Methylosinus trichosporium OB3b: one gene and its partner. The protein of the gene in region 1 interacts with the protein of each later gene in a pairwise test. Links are inferred from orthologs where the notes say so. Each region holds a gene or a part of one and is shown in the gene's direction. Other genes may lie near its edges.

What was found.
Region 2: the proteins of CQW49_RS20745 (region 1) and CQW49_RS01670 interact in binary tests that used the Escherichia coli proteins (3 or more experiments, as listed by UniProt). The link is inferred for Methylosinus trichosporium OB3b from one-to-one orthologs.

What each region holds. Positions count from the first base shown.
Region 1 is NZ_CP023737.1:4,370,785-4,378,390, reverse strand. Bases 4,733-7,606 are described here. They hold CQW49_RS20745 (P-II family nitrogen regulator), read left to right. Parts: upstream 4,733-5,937; coding sequence 5,938-6,276; downstream 6,277-7,606. Other genes in these bases: glnA (type I glutamate--ammonia ligase), read left to right, coding at 6,375-7,606; CQW49_RS20750 (glutamine synthetase beta-grasp domain-containing protein), read left to right, coding at 4,733-5,623. In the rest of the region: CQW49_RS20775 (acetoacetate decarboxylase), read right to left, coding at 1-270; CQW49_RS20770 (IS4 family transposase), read right to left, coding at 424-1,770; CQW49_RS20765 (DUF3108 domain-containing protein), read right to left, coding at 1,935-2,729; CQW49_RS20760 (CxxCxxCC domain-containing protein), read right to left, coding at 2,869-3,285; sseA (3-mercaptopyruvate sulfurtransferase), read left to right, coding at 3,412-4,266; more of CQW49_RS20750, read left to right, coding at 4,604-4,732. UniProt on the Escherichia coli protein: P-II indirectly controls the transcription of the glutamine synthetase gene (glnA). P-II prevents NR-II-catalyzed conversion of NR-I to NR-I-phosphate, the transcriptional activator of GlnA. When P-II is uridylylated to P-II-UMP, these events are reversed.
Region 2 is NZ_CP023737.1:338,364-344,250, reverse strand. Bases 2,581-5,576 are described here. They hold CQW49_RS01670 (two-component system sensor histidine kinase NtrB), read left to right. Parts: upstream 2,581-3,461; coding sequence 3,462-4,691; downstream 4,692-5,576. Other genes in these bases: ntrC (nitrogen regulation protein NR(I)), read left to right, coding at 4,717-5,576; dusB (tRNA dihydrouridine synthase DusB), read left to right, coding at 2,581-3,400. Also shown: CQW49_RS01685 (methyl-accepting chemotaxis protein), read right to left, coding at 1-916; CQW49_RS01680 (bifunctional 2-C-methyl-D-erythritol 4-phosphate cytidylyltransferase/2-C-methyl-D-erythritol 2,4-cyclodiphosphate synthase), read right to left, coding at 1,041-2,246; more of dusB, read left to right, coding at 2,405-2,580; more of ntrC, read left to right, coding at 5,577-5,887.

The sequences.
Region 1 (7,606 bases):
CTTCTCGCCCTTGTAGGTGACCGGGATCACCTGCCCCGTCTCGGTATAATCGCCGAAGCCGGTCGAATCCGGCATACGGATGAACTCATATTTGACGATCGGCTCGTCGATCTCGAGCGGCTCCGGCACCACGGCCTCGAGCGCCGCGCGATCGGTGCGGTAGGTGATGACGATGAACTCGCGGTTGTAGAAGCGATAGGGTCCGCGCGGATAAGCGGGATTGGTGAGCGGCATGGCGAAGGCGGTGCTGCGCACATCGGCGATCTTCATGTCGAAGGCTCCGTGAACGGATGATGCGAAGACGCCTAGATAGCGCAATTTCACGACGATCGCGCGGAGGGATCAACGGCGCCGCTGTCCGAACCATTCGTGCGTTCCAACAGCGCCGGGCGCCTCCTCTCCCCGCTCGCGGGGCTACGGGATTCACGGAAACGCTTTGGCTGTTGCGATGGCGTATCCGGCGAGCATGGAGGCGAGGCGGTTCCATCCGTCTCGCATCGTCTTGGGGCCGGGCGGCTTGTAGTAGCAGTTCCAGCCTCCCAAACGGGCTGTGATCCAAGCGAGCCATGCGAGCGAGCCCTTCTCATGCGGGTTCTTCTGCCGTTCCGTCTTGCCCTCCAAGGTCTTGCCGATCGCCTCGAGCGGCTCGACCAGGGCCTCGTCGACGACGTCGCCACAGGAGCGCGGGCCGCCGTCGCGCGCGTCGACCAGTTGAATGATGCGAGCCGCCGCTCCGAGGGCCACCGCCGAGAGCCGCATCAACCGCTCGGCGTCGACGATCTGGCTGTCCTCGAGCGCGAGCCCGTCGCTTTTGAGGGTGCGGAACAATTGCTCGATCCGCCAGCGCAAGCGATAGCAACGCACGATCTCGCGCGCCTGTTCGGCGGTTTCGGCCGCATGGGTGGTCAGGAGCCGCCACAGCAGCGAAGCGACGCCTTCCGGCGGCTCGATCTCGCGCGCCTCCACCAGCGTCAGCTCGACAGCCGGCGCGCCCGTCTTTTCCTTCGCGGAGAGGGAGGCCGGGGCGAGGAGGCGGACGCGGACCGCGCGCAGCTCGACCCTGGCGAGGCGCCCTTTGTCGCCCGGCCCGCGCGGCGCGACCTTGGTCATTGTCGTCGTCAGCGGCGCGGCCGCGGCGGCCGCCTCGAAGAGAGAGCCGCCTTCGATACGGCGATCCTGGGCGGCGCGCACGACGAGATGGACGCCCTCGGGACGCCGCGCGAAAAGCTGGAAGATGTCGCTCTCGCGGTCGCCGACGACGGTGACTTCGGCGGCCGCGCCGAGCTGCTCTGCGGCGCTCGCGCAGCCTTCGAGCCAGCGCGCCGATTCCTTGTCCTCGAAAGCGCGGCCGCGCCGCGCCGGCGCCTTCGTCTGCGGACGCGTCCAGATCCGCGCGTCGACGAGGCCGACTACGGCCTCGTCATCGGCGTCTATGGCCAGCACCGGATGGATGAAGAAGCCAGGATCGCATCCATTGCCGGCGGGCCCCAGGCCGCGACGCTTGGCCGAGCGGCCGGCGAAATTGATCTCGCTCGTATCCTGTGCGGCCACCACCCGGCGACCGGCGCAGCGCTCCGCGGTGCGCGCGCCCAGCGTCTCCATGATCGCCTCGACCGAGGCGAAGCCGGACGACAGGAAGCGATGGGCGCGCATCTCGCCGCTGCGCGAGGCCCCGACCTTACGCAAGGTCAGCGACCCCGTCGCCGCGATCTGCTCCATCAGCCAGTCGCCGCTGCGCTCGACACGAATGTCGCCGACCCCAAACCCCATGACCCGCCTCCGATCCGATTCGCTCGGACCTGTGAAGCGCAAATGCAACGCTTTGGGAATCGCTTCCGTGAACTCCGTAGGCTCGCGGGGAGAGGTGAGGTGAGGTGAGGGGCCGGCGCCTCTCTCCAAATTATTCGTGATTCCAGCGACCCCAGCCTATCGCCTCACTGCTCGGACGCCTGCCGGCGTCCGCCGAGGCGGAATTCCGCCGGCTCGACCACCAGCATTCCCGCCGAAGTGCGCAGCGCCAATCGGTAGGGCACCACCATATGGGCGTTGGGCATCGGCGCCAGCCAGACCGTGATGTCGTTGTTCTCGGCCATGAAGCGAGTCGAGACGCTGTCGGGCCGGTGCCCGGAGATCGGCGTGTAGCGCGCCGCGCACACCGACACCGGGCCCTCATAGCCGCGCGTCTGCACCATGCGGGTCTCGACATATTGCAGCGTCACGTCGAAACGCGTCACGCCGTCGAAAACCGGTATGGTGCGATTGCAGGCGGAAGGGCCGGTGAGCGGCTCGTTCTCCGGCACGGTCATCAGCAGGGCGCTCACCGGATCGGTGATATGGGTCTTGTTGCCCTCCGTCACCGGAATGCGCACCGGCATGTCCCAGGGAGTCGGCTCCACCTCGACGGCGCGCACAGCGTTGCCGGCGAGCGCCATGCGCACGGTGCGCGTCTCATAGGAGTTGGAAGTCGTGTTGGCGTAGCGCGACGGCTGCGGGCCGCCGCGCGCCAGCGCGCCGGCGGCGGTGGCGGCCCCGCGCGTGTCATTGACCAGCGAGGCGAGCCCCGAGGTGCGCATGGAAATATCGATGCGGTAGGTGCGCCCGTCGAACACGCCCTGGGCCGAGGCGTGGCCGATAGAGAAGCCGATGAGGCTCAACGAATAATTCGCCTTCAGCGTCTCGGCCGCGAAGGCCGGGCCCGCCGCGGCCAGTGTGAGAAGCGACGCGGCCAAGCCACGAACGGCGCCGCGAGCCCTTACGAGAACGAATGACACTCGAGCCATGCCGGAATCCGCGATCGATCCAATCATCCGCCACCAACACCACCGCGAGCGTCTCGTCGGCGCTCTGCCCATCCGGCGGACGGGCCGCTCAGACCCATTCCCGCCAGCTGCCGTCGGCGAAGACGCGCCAGGCGCGCAAACCCGCTTTGGCGACGACGATGCGGCCGGCTTTCGCCTCGCTCACGAGGTGCTTGAATACGAGCTGATTACGCCAGGAAAACGGCTTTTCCGGGTCACAGACCGCATGATATTCGTCGCTGTCGGGATCGTCCATCAGCAGTGTCCCCACCCGGTCCGGCCTCAAGGGCGGCCCGAGCTCGCGCTCTTCCTTCCAGCGGCACTGATAATCGCGACACACTTGCGGGCGCGTCGCATAGACGCCGCAGCCGCTTGTGCGCGTGCAATGACCACACCAGACGCCGGCGCGCTTGTCGAATTCGTCGATCTCGAGAACCTTGCAGCAGAAGGCGCAGGGACCGCAGGCCTTGCCGGGAATGTCGAGCATGAGAGGTTTCGCGTGCGCGCCGATTGGGTGGATCGAATCGTTCTGCTACACTGGTTACAACGATCGCGCCGCCCGCGCCATCGCCTTCGCCGCCGAGCCGGGACGAATGGTCCAAGGAGCACGAGCATGACGAGACCCGATCCGCAGAACCTGTTCGTCACCACGCAATGGCTCGCCGAGCACCTGCACGCCCCGGACCTCCTCGTCCTCGACGCCTCCTGGCACATGCCGGCGGCAGGGCGCGACGCCCACGCGGAATATCTGGCGGGCCACATTCCCGGGGCGGTCTTCTTCGACATCGACGCGATCGCCGATCATTCGACCGACCTGCCGCACATGCTGCCGGACGCCGTGGCCTTCTCCTCGGCGGTGCGCAAGCTCGGCTTCGGCGACGGCATGCGCGCCGTCGTCTACGACAGCGTCGGCCTGTTCTCGGCGCCGCGCCTGTGGTGGACCTTGCAGGTGTTCGGCGCGAACGAGGTGTCGATCCTCGACGGCGGCCTGCCGGCCTGGATCGCCGAGGGACGCCCGCTCGAAGAGGGGCCGGCGACACGCCAGCCCCGGCATTTCACGCCCCGCGTCGACCATGGCCTCGTCGCCGACGCCGAGGATGTGAAGAAGGCGCTCGCCGTCGGCTCGGCGCAGGTCGTCGACGTGCGCGCGTCGGAGCGATTCCGCGGGCTCGCGCCCGAGCCGCGACCGGGGCTGCGCTCCGGCCATATGCCCGGCGCGCTCAACCTGCCCTTCGGCGCGCTGGTCGAGCAAGGCCGGCTGAAGGACCGCGCGGCGCTCGAGGGCGCCTTCGCTGGGGCCGGCGTCGACCCCGACCGCCCGATCATCGCGAGCTGCGGATCGGGCCTCACCGCCTCGATCCTGAGCCTCGCGCTCGCCGCCACGGGGCGCCGGCCGGCGACGGTCTATGACGGCTCCTGGTCGGAATGGGGCGCGCGCGGCGATTGCCCCGTCGTCATCGAGGTTTGATCGCAGGCCGGGCGCCGCCGTCCGAGGCGGAGCCTGCCGAAAATCCGGGCGAAGGACCACCGCTGTCGGCGCCGCCCGGGCGGCGGGCGCGGCGCGTCCAATCCGTCGAAAAGCAACGACGGCTCGATCCCCTGAAACAAAAACAAACGATTATGTGACAGGCTGCGCGAAGACGGCCGCGCACCCCCGCGGCCCGCGAGCCCCCTCACCCGAAAATCGGCGTATGGCACGGGCTGTGCTGTAGCAAAAAGCGCGTTCGACGGCCGCCGCCGTCATCGAAGATCAACAGCCGCAAAGCGCAGCGTCGAGCCTCGACAGAGGGAAGGAGGCGTAACAAATGCCCAAATACAAGCTCGAGTATCTCTGGCTCGACGGCTATAAGCCGGTGCCGAATCTACGCGGCAAAACGCAGATCAAACATTTCGACCGCTTCCCGACGCTCGAGGAGCTGCCGCTCTGGGGCTTCGACGGCAGCTCGACGCAGCAGGCCGAGGGCCGCAGTTCCGACTGCGTGCTGAAGCCCGTCTCCGTCTTCCCGGACAGCACGCGCACCAATGGCGCGCTGGTGATGTGCGAGGTGATGATGCCGGACGGCGTGACGCCGCATCCGTCCAACGCGCGCGCCACCATTCTCGACGACGAGGGCGCCTGGTTCGGCTTCGAGCAGGAATATTTCTTCTACAAGAACGGCCGTCCGCTCGGCTTTCCCGAGTCCGGCTTCCCGGCGCCGCAGGGGCCCTATTACACTGGCGTCGGCTATAAGAACGTCGGCGAGATCGCGCGCCAGATCGTCGAGGAGCATCTCGACATCTGCCTCGAGGCCGGCATCAATCACGAAGGCATCAACGCCGAGGTGGCCAAGGGCCAGTGGGAGTTCCAGGTGTTCGGCAAGGGCTCGCGCAAAGCCGCCGACGAGATGTGGGTGGCGCGCTACATCCTGCTGCGCCTCGCCGAGAAATACGGCATCGACATCGAGTTCCACTGCAAGCCGCTCGGCAACACCGATTGGAACGGCTCCGGCATGCACGCCAATTTCTCGACCGCTTATCTGCGCGAGGTCGGCGGCAAAGCCTATTTCGAGCAGCTGATGAGCGCGTTCGAGAAGGCTAAGGACGCGCATATCGCGGTCTATGGACCGGATAATCATCTGCGCTTGACCGGCCTGCACGAAACCGCGTCGATCAACACATTCAGCTGGGGCGTCGCCGATCGTGGAGCCTCGATCCGCGTGCCGCACAGCTTCGTCAAGAACGATTACAGAGGCTATCTGGAAGATCGCCGTCCGAACTCGCAAGGAGACCCCTACCAGATCGCCTCGCAGATTCTGAAGACGATCTCGACCGTGCCGACACGTTGAGATCGCTTCGGCGACCGAGGCGCGTCGCTCCGACGCCGGACGATCGAGCGGCGACGCGTCGTTTCGCGCCGCTGCTGGCTTTCTGAAAGAGGCGAGCGAAACCCTGAGACTTTTCTGATCTCCGCACATTCGCTCGCGCGAATTCGACGTCGACGACCGCAGCCGACGCCTCATTTTTGGGCGTCGGCTGCGATCGTCCGCGCTATTTTAGCCGTGGAACATTTTTGCAGCAGATGCTATTAGCCCTCGGTTCCCGGGCCGGGAGGGCGGAAGCCGTCGCAGCCTCGGAACACGAGCGATGCGGGGAAGGGTGAATGAAGAAAATCGAGGCGATCATCAAACCCTTCAAGCTCGATGAAGTAAAAGAGGCGCTGCAAGTCGCCGGCCTGCAAGGCATTACTGTCACCGAGGCGAAGGGTTTCGGTCGCCAGAAAGGGCACACCGAGCTCTATCGCGGCGCGGAATATGTGGTCGACTTCCTGCCCAAGGTGAAGATCGAGATCGTGCTCGCGGACGACACCGTCGATCGCGCGATCGAGGCGATCCGCAAAGCCGCGCAGACGGGCCGCATCGGCGACGGAAAGATTTTCGTCTCCAATGTCGAAGGCGCGATCCGAATCCGCACCGGCGAGACCGGGGCGGACGCGATCTGAACCGGCTCATCCCGTCGATCTCGGCGCGCCCTGCGGCTTCATCATCCCGCTCGCGCAATACGCTTCGACGCTCCACATCGAACTGAAGGCTCCACGACATGACGACGGCCAAGGACGTTCTCAAGCAGATCGCCGACAACGACGTGAAATATGTGGATTTCCGCTTTACGGATCCGCGCGGCAAGTGGCAGCATGTCACTTTCGACGTGTCGATCGTCGACGAGGATGCGCTGAACGAAGGCATCATGTTCGACGGCTCCTCCATCGCCGGCTGGAAGGCGATCAACGAGTCCGACATGACGCTGCTGCCCGACCTCTCCACGGTCACGACCGATCCGTTCTTCGCCGCCTCCACCCTGTCGATCGTCTGCGACGTCGTCGAGCCGACCACCGGCCAGCCCTACAACCGCGACCCGCGCGGCATCGCCAAGAAGGCGCAGGCCTATCTGCAGTCGACCGGCGTCGGCGACACCTCCTTCTTCGGTCCGGAAGCCGAATTCTTCGTCTTCGACGACGTGCGCTTCTCCACCGATCCCTACAACACCGGCTTCACCGTCGATTCGGTCGAGCTGCCGACCAATTCCGACACGGCCTATGAAGGTGGCAATCTCGGCCATCGCGTGCGCACCAAGGGCGGCTATTTCCCGGTTCCGCCGATCGACTCCGCCCAGGACATGCGCGGCGAGATGCTGGCGGCCATGGCGTCGATGGGCGTAAAAGTCGAGAAGCACCATCACGAGGTCGCCTCCGCCCAGCACGAGCTCGGCCTGAAGTTCGCGACGCTCGTCGAGGTCGCCGACCATCTGCAGATCTACAAATATGCGATCCATCAGGTCGCGCATTCCTACGGCAAGACGGCGACCTTCATGCCGAAGCCGGTCTATGGCGACAATGGCTCGGGCATGCATGTCCACCAGTCGATCTGGAAGGAAGGCAAGCCGGTGTTCGCGGGCGACAAATACGCCGGCCTCTCCCAGGAGTGCCTGTGGTATATCGGCGGCATCATCAAGCACGCCAAGGCGCTGAACGCCTTCACCAATCCGTCGACGAACTCCTATAAGCGCCTGGTTCCGGGCTTCGAGGCGCCGGTGCTGCTCGCCTATTCGTCGCGCAACCGCTCGGCCTCCTGCCGCATTCCCTTCGCGACCAGCCCGAAGGCGAAGCGCGTCGAGGTTCGCTTCCCCGATCCGACAGCGAACCCCTATCTCGCCTTCTCGGCCATGCTGATGGCCGGCCTCGACGGCATCGCCAACAAGATCGATCCGGGCCAGCCCTCCGACAAGGACCTGTACGACCTGCCGCCGGAGGAGCTGAAGGCGATCCCGACGGT
Region 2 (5,887 bases), 4.0 Mb from region 1 along the record:
GCTCGAGCCCGCGCGCGAGCGAGGCGACGACCTTGGCCTGTTCGTCCGCCGTGCGGCGGCGCTCCAATTCGCTCGCTTCATGCAGCTCGGCCGCGAGACGGCGTTGCGTCTCTGCGTCCGCCTCGAGACGGCGCTTCTCCTGCTCCGCCGCCTCGAAGGCGCGCAGCGCCCTCGCCATGTCGCCGATCTCGTCGCGCCTCTCGACAAATGGAATGTCCGCGCCGAAGTCTTGCTCGGACGCCCGCTTCATTGCCAGGGCGATCGTCGCGAGCGGGCCTTGAATCTGCGTCGCGACGATCCAAAACGCGACTCCCAGCGCGATGACCACTGCGGCCGCCGGAACAACGAGCGTCAGCGTTTCGCCGAGGCTTCGCTCGGCTTCTTGCGCCCGGCGGTTGGCGGCGAGGCGCTCCAGCGTCACGCGCGCGAAAGCGTCCATATCGGCGATCATCCGCTCGCGATTGGCGACCGTCGCTTCGTCATTGGCCTGAAGCAGCGCCGCTTTCGGCGAGACACTGAGGCCGAGCTCGATGGTTTCGTTCTGATAGGCGATGAATTCTCGGACCGCGAGCGCGAGCTGCGTCCTCTGACTCTCCGTCAGGCGATGGTCGGCGCGCGACAGGAGCGCGTCGCTCGCCTCGTGCAAGCGAGTCAGCGCCTGTCGCAGTGTATCGAGTTTGCGCCCGAACTCGTTCTTTTCGTCCGCCGAAAAAACCGCATTCGCCGCGATCGCCGCGTGCTGGGTCGCCTGCACGAGGCCTCGCGCCATAGAGGCGAAGTCATAGGCCGCCTCTATCTCCTCTGTTTGTCGAGAGTGGAGGCGCGACTGCAAAACGATGAAAAAGGAGAGGCAAAGAGCGAGAGCGCCGAGCAGCGCGACTACGCCGCCGAGTTTGCGCGTGAGGCTGGATTTCATCGGGTCGAAAGCCGCTTTGAGAGGACGCTCGACCAATGCCCCGCCGCACCTTTCCAAAAAGCTAAGCCAGGAGCACTTAGACCCTTCTTTTTATGTGACAATTTGATGTCGGACCCGGATGTTCTCACATCGGAGGCCGCTCCGGCAATCGCACCGTCGCCAGCGCCAGCGCCGCCATGCCCTCCTGGCGGCCGGTGAAGCCGAGGCGCTCCGTCGTCGTCGCCTTCACCGCGACGCGGGAGACATCCACCTCCATGATCTTGGCGAGGCTCTCGCGGATCGCATCGCGATGTGGGCCGATCTTGGGCGCCTCGCAGACGATGGTGGCGTCGACATGGGCGATGATCCCGCCGCGCTCACGCACGCGCTTCGCCGCATAGGCGAGGAAGATGGACGAGGCGGCGCCCTTCCATTGCGGGTCGGAGGGTGGAAAATGCTTGCCGATGTCGCCATCGGCGAGCGCGCCGAGCAGAGCGTCGGTGATCGCGTGAGCGAGCACATCGGCGTCCGAATGGCCGGCGAGGCCTCGGGAATAAGGCACTGGAACGCCCCCGAGCCAGACCTTGTCTCCGGGGCCGAAAGCGTGGACGTCATAGCCCTGGCCGGTGCGGATGTCGGAGAGATCGCCGAGCACTTGCCTCTGCGCGCGCAAGAAGTCCTCCGCAGTCGTGAGCTTGAAATTGGCCGGATCGCCGGCGAACACGTGCACTTTGTGCCCCGCCGCTTCGGCGACCATGCCGTCGTCGGTGAGCTCCGCCCCGGCGCTGGCGGCGCGATGGGCGGAGAGGATCAGCGGAAAGGCGAAGGATTGCGGCGTCTGGACGCAGCGCAGCGCGGCGCGATCCGGCGTCGCAACGACCACTCCTGCGCCGTCGACCTGCTTTACCGTGTCGGTGAGCGGCAGGCCGGGAACGGCGGCGCCATGGGCGCGCGCGGCGTCGATGGCGCGGGCGACGAGGCCGGCGTCGACAAAGGGCCGGGCCGCGTCATGGATCAGCACGATCTCGGGCGCTTCGGCGAGCGAGGCCAGCGCCTCGAGCCCGTTGCGCGCGCTCTCCCGCCGGCTCGCGCCGCCGAGCGCGGGCGGAAGCAGCCGCGCCTTTGCGCCGGGCGCCAGAAGCGCGACGGCGTCCGCATAGAGCGCGTCGTCGTCGGGGTGAATCACCACCTGCAGCGCCGCCTCTGGCGCGGCCGCGTGCAGCGCCTCCAGCGTGCGCGTCAGAATGCTCTTGCCGAAAAGCGCACGATATTGTTTTGGAAGGCCGTCGCCGGCCCGGGAGCCGCGGCCGCCGGCGACGGTCAGAATTGCGATGGGGGAGGAGACGCTCATGGCCGTTCCTCTCTCGCGTTTTGGCTTTCGCGTCAATTTTCGCTAACGCAAAGAGCGATTTTCGGGGGATGTACTCATTGCGTACGTAAGGCTGTGCATATAGTGTAGGCATGATGAAAACTGATGAAATTATAGGCGAGACCCTGGGAGCCACGCCTTTGCGCATCGGTTCGCTTCATCTTCCCGGGCGCGCTCTGCTCGCGCCGATGGCCGGCGTGACGGACTCCGCCATGCGTCGCATCGCGCTGCGCTTCGGCGCCGCGGCGGCGGTCGGCGAGATGGTCGGCGCGAGCGCGCTGGCACGCGGCGATCTCGAGGCCCGCCAGCGTCTCGACGGCGCCGGGCTCGACGCTCATATCGTCCAGATCGCGGCGCGCGATCCCGCATCGATCGCCGAGACGGCGCGGCGCGCCGAGGCGGCGGGGGCGAAGCTCATCGACATCAACATGGGGTGTCCGTGCAAAAGGGTGACCGGCGGCCTCGCCGGCGCGGCGCTGATGCGCGATCCGGCGCTCGCCGCGTCGCTGGTGCGCGCCGCGGTCGGCGCGGTGACGGTTCCGGTCAGCGTCAAGATGCGGCTCGGCTGGGACGACGCCTCGCGCAATGCGGCCGAGCTGGCGCGCCTCGTCGAGAGCGAGGGCGCAGCGATGGTCACGGTGCACGGACGCACGCGCGCGCAATTTTATGAGGGCAGGGCGGATTGGAGCGCTATCGCCGAGGTGCGGCGGGCGCTGCGCATTCCGCTCGTCGCCAATGGCGACTGTGCGAGCCCTGAAGACGCCGCAGTGATGCTGGAGAGGTCCGGCGCCGATGCGGTGATGATCGGCCGGGCGGCGCTCGGCCGGCCCTGGCTCGTCGGCGAGGTCGCGCATTTTCTGGCTTCCGGCCACCGCAGGCCGGCGCTCAGCCGCGCGGCGCGGCTCGAGGCGGCGCTCGAGCATCTCGACGGCTTGCTCGGTCTGATGGGCGAAGCCGCTGGGCTGCGTCACGCGCGCAAGCATCTCGCAGCCTATGCCGATCACGCGCCGGAGGGCGGCGAGCGGCGGGCGCTGCGGCAGGCGCTCGTCTGCACGACGACCGCCGAGGAGGCCAAGCGCCTGCTCGCGCGGCTGTTCACGGCGGAGGCGCCGCGCGAGGCGGCGCTGGCGGGCTGATCTATCCATTCGTGCGCCGGACCGGCGCCCGTGTCTGCGTTGAGGAGTGCGAGGGGACGACATGACGGCCGAATCCAATCCGCACAAACGCCGGGGCGCTCTTCCGCCTCCGCTCGGGGCGCGCCTCAGAGTGATTTCCGAGGACAATCGCTCCTGCATCCTCGAAGCCTTGCCGAGCATTATTCTCGCCATCCGGCGGGACGGGGTGATCGCCGACGCCAATGCCGCGGCCGAGGCGTTCTTCGAGATCGGCAAGCCGATATTGATCGGCCAGGAGCTCGCCCGCCTGCTCGCTTTCGGCTCGCCGCTGGTGGCGCTGATCGAGCAGGTGCGCGAGCGCGGCGCCGCCATCAACGAATATCGCATCGACCTCGGCCGGCCGGGCGTCGACGGCGACCGCCGCGTCGATGTGCATTGCGCTCCGCTGCCGGACAGCGACGGCGGCGTGCTGGTGGTGCTGCAAGAACGCACCATTGCCGATAAAATAGACAGGCAGCTGACCCATAGGGGGGCGGCGCGGTCGGTTTCGGGGCTCGCCTCCATGCTCGCGCATGAGATCAAGAACCCGCTCTCCGGCATCAGGGGCGCGGCGCAATTGCTGGAGAGCTCGGTCGGCGACGAGGATCGGGCGCTGACGCGGCTCATCTGCGACGAGACCGACCGCATCGTGCGGCTCGTCGATCGGATGGAGGTGTTCTCCGACCAGCGCCCGCCGGAGCGCGACAAGGTCAATATCCACATCGTTCTCGACCATGTGAAGCGCGTGGCGCGCAGCGGCTTCGCCCGTCACATTCGCTTCATCGAGAACTACGATCCCTCGCTCCCGCCGGTGGCGGCCAACCGCGATCAGCTGATTCAGGTGTTCCTCAATCTGGTGAAGAACGCCGCCGAGGCGATCGGCGACGCGGTCGACGGCGAGATCGAGCTGTCGACGGCCTTTCGGCCGGGCGTGAGCCTTCGCACCATGGGCGAGGGACGGCCGGTCGGGCTGCCGCTCGAGTTCTGCGTGCGCGACAACGGCCGCGGCGTGCCGGAGGACATCGCCGCGCATCTGTTCGACCCGTTCGTCACCACCAAATCGTCAGGGAGTGGCCTCGGACTTGCACTAGTCGCCAAGATCGTGAATGACCACGGCGGCATCGTCGAATGCGAATCCCACCCGAGGCGAACCACTTTCCGTATCCTCATGCCCATGTATCGCAAAGACGACCATCGCAAAGACGACGAGCGCCGGACGCGCAAAGGTCCCGCCGAGAAGGAGGGGCGGTCGCCGCAAGACCGCCGTTCATGATGACATTCCGCTGGAGACGATGCCGATGACGCACGGCGAGATATTGGTCGCCGACGACGACGCCGCGATTCGCACGGTCGTAGCGCAGGCGCTTTCGCGCGCCGGCTACGAGGTGCGCACCACGGGCACCGCCGCGACCCTCTGGCGCTGGGTGCAATCGGGGGAGGGCGACCTCGTCGTCACCGATGTCGTGATGCCCGACGAGAACGCCTTCGAGCTTCTGCCGCGCATCAAGAAGCTGCGGCCCGATCTGCCGATCATCGTGATGAGCGCGCAGAACACCTTCATGACCGCGATCCGCGCCTCCGAGCGCGGCGCCTATGATTATCTGCCGAAACCCTTCGATCTGAAGGAGCTCGTCGGCATCGTCGGCCGCGCTATGGCCGAGCCGCGCAAGAAGGGCGAGATCGACGGGCCGGACGAGATGGAGGGCATGCCGCTGGTCGGCCGCTCGCCCGCCATGCAGGAGATCTATCGCTCGCTGGCGCGACTGATGCAGACCGATCTCACCGTGATGATCAACGGCGAATCCGGCACCGGCAAGGAGCTGGTGGCCCGCGCTCTGCATGATTACGGCAAGCGCAAGAAGGGCCCGTTCGTCGCCATCAACATGGCGGCGATCCCGCGCGACCTGATCGAGAGCGAATTGTTCGGCCACGAGAAGGGGTCGTTCACGGGCGCCAATCAGCGCTCGATCGGCCGTTTCGAGCAGGCCGAGGGCGGCACTCTGTTCCTCGACGAGATCGGCGACATGCCGATGGAGGCGCAGACGCGGCTTTTGCGCGTGCTGCAGCAGGGCGAATATACGACCGTCGGCGGCCGCACGCCGATCAAGACCAATGTCCGCATCATCGCCGCCACCAACAAGGATCTGCGCGCGCTGATCCAGCAGGGCCTCTTCCGCGAGGACCTCTATTTCCGTCTCAACGTGGTGCCGTTGCGCCTGCCGCCCTTGCGCGAGCGCACCGAGGATGTTCCCGACCTCGTGCATCATTTCTTCAAGGTCGCGGCGAGCGAGGGGCTGCCGCAGAAATATATCGAGCAGGCGGCGCTCGACCGGATGAAGCGCTACCGCTGGCCCGGCAATATTCGCGAGCTCGAGAATCTGATCCGCCGGCTCGCCGCTCTGCATCCGCAGGAGGTGATCACCGAGGCGGTGGTGGAGCTCGAGCTCGAGCACGAGATGCGCCAGGCCT